DNA from 3 places in the Mesorhizobium sp. M1A.F.Ca.IN.022.07.1.1 genome. Region 2 is predicted to be linked to each of the others. Evidence: predicted binding sites of a transcription regulator. Region 2 holds the regulator's gene; each other region holds the start of a gene.
The links. Region 2 encodes HrcA, which represses chaperone genes, less so after heat shock. Its sites were predicted from a motif close to GTTAGCACTCNCNNNNNGNGAGTGCTAAC; they were not measured.
Positions count from the first base shown of each region.

Region 1: groES (co-chaperone GroES) is a predicted target of HrcA. The motif match lies at 1,534-1,562, and genes of this name have one in related genera.
Region 3: groES (co-chaperone GroES) is a predicted target of HrcA. The motif match lies at 1,597-1,625, and genes of this name have one in related genera.

Region 1 covers NZ_RZST01000111.1:1,280-4,554, reverse strand. Annotated here, with positions in the region: gene EOA75_RS14750 (Hsp20/alpha crystallin family protein) at 284-793, opposite strand; gene EOA75_RS14745 (Hsp20 family protein) at 883-1,359, opposite strand; gene groES (co-chaperone GroES) at 1,707-2,021, shown strand; gene groL (chaperonin GroEL) at 2,074-3,275, shown strand, end outside.
Region 2 covers NZ_RZST01000021.1:23,664-26,938, forward strand. Annotated here, with positions in the region: gene EOA75_RS04985 (VOC family protein) at 1-336, opposite strand, end outside; gene rph (ribonuclease PH) at 419-1,135, opposite strand; gene hrcA (heat-inducible transcriptional repressor HrcA) at 1,318-2,400, shown strand; gene EOA75_RS05000 (hypothetical protein) at 2,432-2,629, shown strand; gene EOA75_RS05005 (sorbosone dehydrogenase family protein) at 2,740-3,275, shown strand, end outside.
Region 3 covers NZ_RZST01000162.1:8,242-11,516, reverse strand. Annotated here, with positions in the region: gene EOA75_RS18610 (methyltransferase domain-containing protein) at 1-268, shown strand, start outside; gene EOA75_RS18605 (hypothetical protein) at 368-1,201, shown strand; gene EOA75_RS18600 (hypothetical protein) at 1,201-1,428, shown strand; gene groES (co-chaperone GroES) at 1,687-1,983, shown strand; gene groL (chaperonin GroEL) at 2,053-3,275, shown strand, end outside.

The DNA.
Region 1 (3,275 bases), on a different contig from region 2:
AAGGAAGGAATTAAGGTTATCGCGGATTTCCAGAGGCTTGCGCGGTGTTCCGTCAGCGGCATCTGCGCTCAGCGCGGTAAACGGTTAGAATGGCCTGCGTCGGCCGCACGTCATCGAGCCGCAAGCGAGCACCTGGCGCCCGCTGCGGGCGGATCACTCGTTGAAAGGGAGCCGTTCCACGCTCCAGCCAGCACCTAGGCCAGCGTTGGCCGTTCCATCTAGCGCCGAGGTTCCGTCATGCCGCAGGGGCCGGACCGGTCGGTCCAACCCCTGCATCCAGGCATCAGCTCTTGATTTCGATACGCTTGGCCTGCGACTGCGCCTTCGCGGTCTTGGGCAGCATTACCGTCAGCACGCCGTTCTTGAAGCGGGCATCGATCTTGTCTTCTTCGATCTCGTAGCCCAGCGGGATTCGACGCTCGAAGCGGCCATAGATGCGCTCGGAGAACTGCCGCTCCTTGTCCTCCGTCTCGGAGCGCTTTTCACCCTTCAGCGTCAGCACGCCATCATCAAGCAGCACCTCGATGTCCTTCTCGTCCAGGCCCGGGACTTCGGCCGCCACCTTGATCTCCTTCTCGTTGTCGGAGATCTCAACGCTCGGCCAGCCGGCACCAAAGGCTGATACGCCGCCTAGGGACGGCAAGCCGGAACCGAAGCCCCGGAAGACGTCGTCGAACAGCCGATTCACCTCGCGATGCAGCGACAGGAAAGGATCGCGTTCGCCGTCGCGGAAGACACTTGGAACCTGGTTACCATTGTTTCGGCCCCAGGGAATCAGATCACGAACACTCATTTTTTCCTCCTTTCTGTTCATCCGGAAGACAAGGCCCACAAGCGCCGGGAACATCACCCGGCGCTTGGCGCAAAGCGCGGCGAGAAGGCTCAGGCCGCCTTGTTGTCGGCCTCGATTTTCTTTGTCGCGGCCTTTGGCGATGATTTGTCCGCCGTGATCTCGATCCGGCGCGGCTTCATTTCTTCCGGGATCTCGCGTTTGAGGTCGATCGTCAGCAGGCCATTGACGAGGCTCGCATCGACGACCTTGACGTGATCGGCAAGCTCGAAGCGACGCTGGAATGCGCGGCCGGCAATGCCGCGATGCAGGTACTCGCCGTTGTCCTCGCCTGCCTTTTGGCCAGAAACCATCAGCATGTTCTGCTCCTGGGTAATGGCCAGTTCGTCCTGGCTGAAGCCTGCCAGGGCCATGGTGATGCGGTAGTCGTCCTCGCCGCTCTTGGCGATATCGTAGGGCGGCCAGTTGTCAACGGTTTCGATGCGGCTTGCGGTCTCGAGCGCGTTCAGCATTCGATCGAAGCCGATGCTCGACCGGAACAGGGGAGAAAAGTCGAAACTGGTTCTCATAGCTACATCCTCCATTGAGCAACATAGATACGAGGAGCGCCAAGGCAGCGGCGCTCCTTGACCTTGCCGGCCACTTCAGGCGCCGGCAGGTTCGATTTGGGAATTGATTCCTTTGCCGTCAAGAGGTCCGGGGCGCGCCCGTCAAAGCTGCATAATTACCTTTGTTTTCACGGCGCTAGCACTCGGCTGTTGCGAGTGCCAAAAAATTTCTTGCGGCCTCTTGAAACCGGCGCGTGCAAAACCAAATCCACATGCGCGAGGCCGAAAGGATCGCGAGCCCCGCTCCGGTCCTTCCGGTCCGGAGTGGAGGAACCTCTCAAAATCTGTTTGTCCCGAAGGAGAACGATATGAAGTTCCATCCATTGCATGACCGCGTTCTGGTCCGCCGCGTCGAGGCCGAGGAGAAGACGGCCGGCGGCATCATCATCCCGGACACGGCGAAGGAGAAGCCGCAGGAAGGCGAGATTATCGCCGTCGGTTCCGGCGCGCGCGACGAGAGCGGCAAGCTCATTCCCCTCGACGTCAAAGTCGGCGACCGCATCCTGTTCGGCAAGTGGTCCGGCACCGAGATCAAGCTCAACGGTGAAGACCTGCTCATTATGAAGGAAAGCGACGTGATGGGTGTGGTCGAGCAGACATCGGCGTTGGGAAAAGCGGCTTGAACCGGCCCAACCCGATCGGTCAATGAAAGGTGCCTGCTGAAGGAGTGTTCCAATGGCTGCCAAGGAAGTGAAATTCCATTCCGACGCCCGCGACCGCATGTTGCGCGGCGTCAACATCCTCGCCGACGCGGTGAAGGTCACGCTCGGCCCTAAGGGCCGCAATGTCGTCATCGACAAGTCGTTCGGCGCTCCGCGCATCACCAAGGACGGCGTCACTGTCGCCAAGGAGATCGAGCTCGAGGACAAGTTCGAGAACATGGGCGCGCAGATGGTGCGCGAGGTCGCCTCGAAAACCAGCGATATCGCCGGCGACGGCACGACCACCGCGACCGTTCTCGCCCAGGCCATCGTCAGGGAAGGTGCCAAGGCCGTTGCCGCCGGCATGAATCCCATGGATCTGAAGCGCGGCATCGACAAAGCCGTCGAGGCTATTGTTCAGGAGTTGAAGACCAACGCCCGCAAGGTGACCAGAAATGACGAGATCGCCCAGGTCGGCACGATTTCGGCCAATGGTGATGCCGAGATCGGCCGTTTCCTTGCTGAGGCGATGCAGAAGGTCGGCAACGAGGGCGTCATCACCGTCGAGGAAGCCAAGACCGCCGACACCGAGCTGGAAGTCGTCGAAGGCATGCAGTTCGATCGCGGTTATCTCTCGCCCTACTTCATCACCAATCAGGATAAGATGCGCGTCGAGCTCGAAGAGCCCTATGTGCTGATCCACGAGAAGAAGCTTTCCAACCTGCAGGCGCTGCTGCCGGTTCTGGAGGCGGTGGTTCAGTCGGCGAAGCCCCTGCTCATCATCGCGGAGGATGTCGAGGGCGAGGCGCTCGCGACGCTGGTGGTCAACAAGCTGCGCGGCGGCCTGAAGGTTGCGGCCGTCAAGGCTCCGGGCTTCGGCGACCGCCGCAAGGCCATGCTGGAGGACATCGCCATCCTCACCGGCGGCACCGCTATCAGCGAGGATCTCGGCATCAAGCTTGAGAACGTCACGCTGGAGATGCTCGGCCGCACCAAGAAAGTGGTGGTCGAGAAGGAGAACACCACGATCGTCGATGGCGCCGGCAAGAAGGAGGAGATCCAGGGCCGCGTCGCGCAGATCAAGGCGCAAATCGAGGAGACCACCTCGGACTACGATCGCGAGAAGCTGCAGGAGCGTCTGGCCAAGCTCGCCGGCGGCGTGGCTGTGATCCGCGTCGGCGGTTCGACGGAGGTCGAGGTCAGGGAGCGCAAGGACCGCGTCGACGATGCCATGCA
Region 2 (3,275 bases):
GCCTTGCGGCCATTCGAAATCGCTTTCGATGGCGATGTTCTTGGCCGCCAGATGCTTGCGCCATTCGGCGATCTCGGCCGCAGTCGCGGTGAAGCAAAGATGCCCTTCGCCGACGGTGCCGTGCGGCGGCACCTTCAGCTTGGCGTCGGGCGCCGGCGGAATTTTCGTCGCCTCGGCATTGAAGATGAGCAGCACGCCGTTGCCGCAGCGGAAGAAGACGTGGCGACCTTCGACCTTGCCCAGCGGATCCAGGCCGAGGATGTCGCGGTAGAAGGCTTCGGCAGCGGTTAGATCTGTGACGTAGAGCGCTGATTCCAGAATCGCGGAGGGAGTCACGAAGCACCCCCCTCTGCCCTGTCGGGCAGATGGCCGGCAGGCCAGAGGGGGATGCGAAGGATCGTCGACCTCATCGGTGACCCTACGCCACCGCCATCTGCTGCAGGCTCACCAGCCGCGAAATACCCTTCTTGGCCAGCCCCATCAGCGCCGAGAACTGCTCTTCGGAGAAGGGCTCGCCTTCCGCCGTGCCCTGGATCTCGACGATGCCGCCCTTGCCGGTCATGACGAAATTGGCGTCGGTGCCGGCCGAGGAATCCTCGAGATAATCGAGATCGATGACCGGCTGTCCGTCATGGATGCCGCAGGAGATCGCCGCGACATGGTCCTTGAGCACCTTGGAAACGCTGGCCATCTGGCGCGCTTCCATCCAGCGCAGGCAATCGTATAGCGCCACCCAGCCGCCGGTGATCGAGGCGGTGCGGGTGCCGCCGTCGGCCTGGATGACGTCGCAATCGACGGTGATCTGCTGTTCGCCTAGCGCCTGCAGGTCGACAACGGCGCGCAACGAACGACCGATCAGCCGCTGGATCTCGAGCGTGCGGCCGCCCTGCTTGCCGGCGGAGGCCTCGCGGCGCATGCGCTCGCCCGTCGAGCGCGGCAGCATGCCGTATTCGGCCGTAACCCAGCCCTTGCCGGAATTGCGCATCCAGGCCGGCACCTTTTCCTCTAGGCTCGCCGTGCACAGCACATGCGTGTCGCCGAACTTCACCAGGCACGAGCCTTCGGCATGCTTGGAGACGCCGCGCTCGAAGGAGATGGCGCGCATTTCGTCGGGCTGGCGTTTGGAGGGGCGCATTCGGCCTTCTTTCCTATGGTTTTGGATTCGTCGGCGGCTTGTAGACGCATGCGGCGGATGGCGCAAAGGAAAAGGGCGCCAAGGAAACGGGGCGCCAAGAAAACGGCGCAAGCGAAAATGCCCCCGGCTTGCGCCAGGGAGGCTTAAGTCTATATCTTTCGATCGGAGGTTTTTTCGCTGGAATGAACAAGGCAGTCGATCCCACATCGCAGCCGCCCGTGCTTCAGTCGCTCGACATGCGCTCGCGCGACATCTTCCGGCGGATTGTCGATTCCTATCTGCGCGACGGCGAGCCGGTCGGGTCGCGCAGCCTGTCGCGCATCCTGCCGTCGTCGCTGTCGCCGGCCACCATCCGCAACGTGATGAGCGACCTCGAGCATCTGGGGCTGATCTACGCGCCGCACATCTCGGCCGGCCGCCTGCCTACCCAGACCGGCCTGCGCTTCTTCGTCGATGCCTTCATGGAGCTGGGCGATCTGTCGGACGACGAGCGTCGCGTCATCGAGGCGCAGGTGCGTGCCTCGGGCTCGGGCGCCACGCTGGAGCATATGCTGACCGAGGCCAGCCAGATGCTCTCCGGCATGTCGCGCGGCGCCGGCCTGGTGCTCGCCGCCAAGAACGAGGTGGCTCTGAAGCACATCGAGTTCATCCAGTTGGAACCCACCAAGGCGCTCGCCGTCCTGGTGTCGCAGAGCGGCGATGTCGAGAACCGCGTTGTCGACCTGCCGGCCGGTATCACCGTCTCGCAGCTGCACGAGGCCTCGAACTTCCTCAACGCCCATATCCGCGGCCGCACGCTGGCCGAGGCCCGGGTCGAGATCGCGCGCATCAAGGACGAGACCAGGGCGGCTCTCGACACGCTGTCGCAGGAACTGGTCGAGAAGGGCCTCGCGGTCTGGGCCGGTGCCGAAAGCGGCCTGCCGGCGCGGCTCATCGTGCGCGGCCGCGCCAATCTTCTGGAAAACGTCACCGCCCAGGCCGATCTCGAATTGCTGCGCCATCTGTTCGAGGATCTGGAAACGCAGGACGGACTGCTGCAGCTCCTCGACCTCGCCGAGGAAGGTCCGGGCGTGCGCATCTTCATCGGCTCGGAGAACAAGTTGTTTTCGCTGTCCGGTTCGTCGCTCGTGGTCGCGCCCTATCGCGACAAGGATGCGCGCGTCGTCGGCGCGCTCGGCGTCATCGGCCCGACGCGATTGAACTATGCCCGCATCGTCCCGATGGTCGACTATACGGCCCAGTTGATTTCGCGCATGCTGAGATAGGCAAGCGGGAAACGTCGCAAGGAGGGTGGAAATGGCGCTGGAATCGTTCAAGGCCCAGATCAGCCTGCTGCTCGAGGAGATGGTGAACCAACCGGAAGACGATCACGAGATCCAGGAGCTACTGCGCGAGAAGCTCAGGGAAATGCGCGCCATGGGCCTGCCGCTGCCGGCCGATCTGGTCGCGCTGGAAAAGCAGCTCGACGACGATCTGGATATCGAAGAGAGCTGAACTGCCGGCGCTTTCCGTCAAAATCCGCATGCCCGGCTTCTCTTTTGGAAAGCCTGCCCGATATTCGCTGTCTGGTTGCTGATGCACGTTGGCGAATAACGGAGAACAGCATGATACGGATTGCCGCCCTTGCCGCCCTCGCTTTGTTCCTGGCCTCCGGCGCCGTCGCGCAGCAGGCCGATCAGCCCTTGCTCACCGGCAAAAAGGCCTTCGGTGACTGGAGGGCCGACCGGCCCGGCGTGCGGCGCCTCATCAGGCCCGACGATCTCCCGAAGCCGAATGTCGCCGAATCCGCCTCGAACGGCGGCGGTGTCACCGATCGCCCCGAGGATGCCACGCCAGCCCTTCCACCCGGCTTTTCGGCCGAACTGGTGGCTTCGGGCATCACCAGCCCGCGTGTCGTGCGCACGGCGCCGAACGGCGATCTCTTCGTCGCCGACAGCAGGGCGAGCCAGGTCCGCGTCTATCGACTGGCCGAAGGCAGCGCCAAGCCCGCCGAGAAGTCGGTCTTTGCCAAAGGCCTGACCCGGCCCTACGGCATCGCCTTCTATCCGCCGGGCGACAAGCCGCAATGGGTCTATGTCGCCAACAGCAACAGCGTCGTCCGCTTTGCCTATCGCGACGGCGACCTCAAAGCTTCCGGCGA
Region 3 (3,275 bases), on a different contig from region 2:
CACGATCCCGGTCAAAGCCATCCTCGAACACTTCGAAAGGGTGTTTCCCGACCGCGAGGAGCTGTCGGCCCGAACCGGATGGGAACTACCGGTCATCGGAACCATAGACGTCTACCGGAACTCGTCCGCCGTCTATAGTTTTGCGCCGGCGGCCGTCTTGATCGAGGAAGCCGAGGTCTTCTTCAAAGACGTCCGATTGGCCTCGACCGGAAGCTACGGGCTCGCCGAGCGGTGTCCGCTGCTGGTGCTGGGGCCACCTAACCGCTGAAATCTACAGGCAGAGCTGTGACGCAAAAATTGCAAAGCGCCCTGCAATAATTCATCTTCGCCACGTCGAAATCTATCGGCCAAAAAGATGGGCTCGGGCATGAAGATCCTTGCGGCATTGCTGTCGATCCTGTTGTGCGCACTCCTCTATCCGTCCTCTCCTGCCGGAGCCGATGGCACTCCCGCAACCATTCCCTTGATAAAACTTGAGTATCCGGGGAACCCTAAGAATATTCGTATGCTCTATGTGAGAATTCTCTCTCTCGGAAACCGGAAAATCAATCAGCCTCTTTTGCTGGATACCGGCTCAGGCGGAATGACGATCGATTGTCGTTCGACGCTCCCCGCCGGATTATGCTCCGAGAACGGTATCAAGGTTGCGAAAACCCTGGAATTGGACGGTATAATTGTCACGACCCAAAAAGTGGTCATGCACTATGGCACCTACGATGAGTATGGAAATATCGCTTCGGCGCGTGTGACTTTTGGTTCGTCAAGCGCGCTGGCCTCCACGGACAGGCGAATATCGTTCCTAATCCGCTACAAGAAAGTCAGGCGCGACACAGGTGAAGTTGTCGGCGGCCCGCTTTGGCCAAAAGGCATCTTTGGCATCTCGCCCATTGGGGGCGACGGGCCACATCAGATGATCAAATCGCCAATGGACGCAGTGAGCGTGGGACCCGGCCTGCATAGAGGTTACTACCTTTCTGCGATCGGCAGTAAGTGGAAAGCCTGCACAAATGAGGCCGGCAACTGCCCACAGGTAGAAGCCCTCCACGTCGGCATCCCAGATGACGTGAAGAAGAATTTCAAGATACAAAAATGGAAACAGGCCAGCCCGCGATACAATTTCCCCACTCTTGACTCCCTCTCTCATGGGGCTCTGAGCCGGTTTGTCGGCCGACGCTGTACGACACCGGCAACTCAACCATAATGGTCCCAACCGATACATCCAAACCGTATGCATCATTGAATGTCGGCACCAAGGTGGTGGTGAAAACCGAAGGCCAGGACGATTGGAATTTTACAACCACCTACAAGCCTGAGGTGGAAATTGTCCCTGGCCTTGAACGTAATATCGTCGGTATCCGGTATTTTGAAAGAAACAGCTTGCTCGTCGATCTTGAAACTCAGGAGATCGGCTTGCGGCTTGGATATTAAGCAGCCGATGCTCGGCCGTCCCATCGAACTCACGAGCAATTTCTGCCAAGTAGTCGTGGGGCAACCACTGTGTTTCAGAACCACGTCGGTACATGGAAAAAATTTTGCGCCATTGCCCCTCCCCGCGCGCCTTGACTCTCGCAAGCCACCAGCCTATCTCAGCGCCACGTTAGCACTCGCCTTAGGTGAGTGCTAACTTATATCCGGCCTCGCCGGATGGAGGAACAGTTCTCACCGTTCTCATTCGAGGAAGACAACATGGCAAAGTCCAAGTTCCGCCCGCTTCATGACCGCGTGGTCGTTCGCCGGGTCGAATCCGAATCCAAGACCGCCGGCGGGATCATCATCCCGGATACGGCGAAGGAGAAGCCGCAGGAAGGCGAGATCATCGCCGTCGGCTCCGGCGCTCGCGACGAAGCCGGCAAGCTCGTGCCGCTGGACGTCAAGGCCGGCGACCGCGTGCTGTTCGGCAAGTGGTCGGGCACTGAAGTCAAGCTCAATGGCGAGGACCTTCTGATCATGAAGGAATCCGACATCATGGGCATCATCGGCTGATCATCGGCCTCACCGTCAACTGAATCTTGAATCTGCGGGTTCGACCCGAACCCCTGCCAGGAGCTTACAATGGCTGCAAAAGACGTAAAGTTTTCCCGTGATGCCCGCGAGCGCATGCTGCGCGGCGTCAACATCCTCGCCGACGCGGTGAAGGTCACGCTCGGCCCCAAGGGCCGCAACGTCGTCATCGACAAGTCGTTCGGCGCCCCGCGCATCACCAAGGACGGCGTCACCGTCGCCAAGGAAATCGAGCTTGAGGACAAGTTCGAGAACATGGGCGCGCAGATGGTCCGCGAAGTTGCTTCGAAGACCAACGACATCGCCGGCGACGGCACCACGACCGCGACCGTTCTGGCGCAGTCGATCGTCCAGGAAGGCCACAAGGCGGTTGCCGCCGGCATGAACCCGATGGACCTGAAGCGCGGCATCGACCTCGCGGTCACCGAAGTCGTTACCGCTCTCGGCAAGGCTGCCAAGAAGATCAAGACCTCCGAAGAGGTTGCCCAGGTCGGCACCATCGCCGGCAACGGCGATGCTTCGGTCGGCAAGATGATCGCCGAAGCAATGCAGAAGGTCGGCAACGAAGGCGTCATCACGGTTGAGGAAGCCAAGACCGCCGAGACCGAACTCGAAGTCGTCGAAGGCATGCAGTTCGACCGCGGCTACCTCTCGCCCTACTTCGTCACCAACGCCGACAAGATGGTTGCCGAGCTCGAGGACGTCTACATCCTCCTGCACGAGAAGAAGCTGTCCAACCTCCAGGCCATGCTGCCGGTTCTCGAAGCCGTCGTGCAGACCTCGAAGCCGCTGCTCATCATCTCGGAAGACGTCGAAGGCGAGGCTCTGGCCACGCTGGTCGTCAACAAGCTGCGTGGCGGCCTGAAGATCGCCGCCGTCAAGGCGCCGGGCTTCGGTGATCGCCGCAAGGCCATGCTGGAAGACATCGCCATCCTCACCGGTGGCCAGGTCATCTCGGAAGACCTCGGCATCAAGCTCGAGAATGTCGGCCTCAACATGCTCGGCCGCGCCAAGAAGGTGTCGATCTCCAAGGAGAACACCACCATCGTCGACGGCGCCGGCAAGAAGGCCGAGATCCAGGGCCGCGTTGCCCAGATCAAGCAGCAGATCGAAGAGACCACTTCGGACTACGACAAGGAGAAGCTGCAGGAACGTCTGGCCAAGCTCGCCGGCGGCGTTGCGGTGATCCGCGTCGGCGGTGCGACGGAAGTCGAAGTCAAGGAAAAGAAGGACCGCGTCGATGACGCCCTCAACGCGACCCGTGCGGCCGTCGA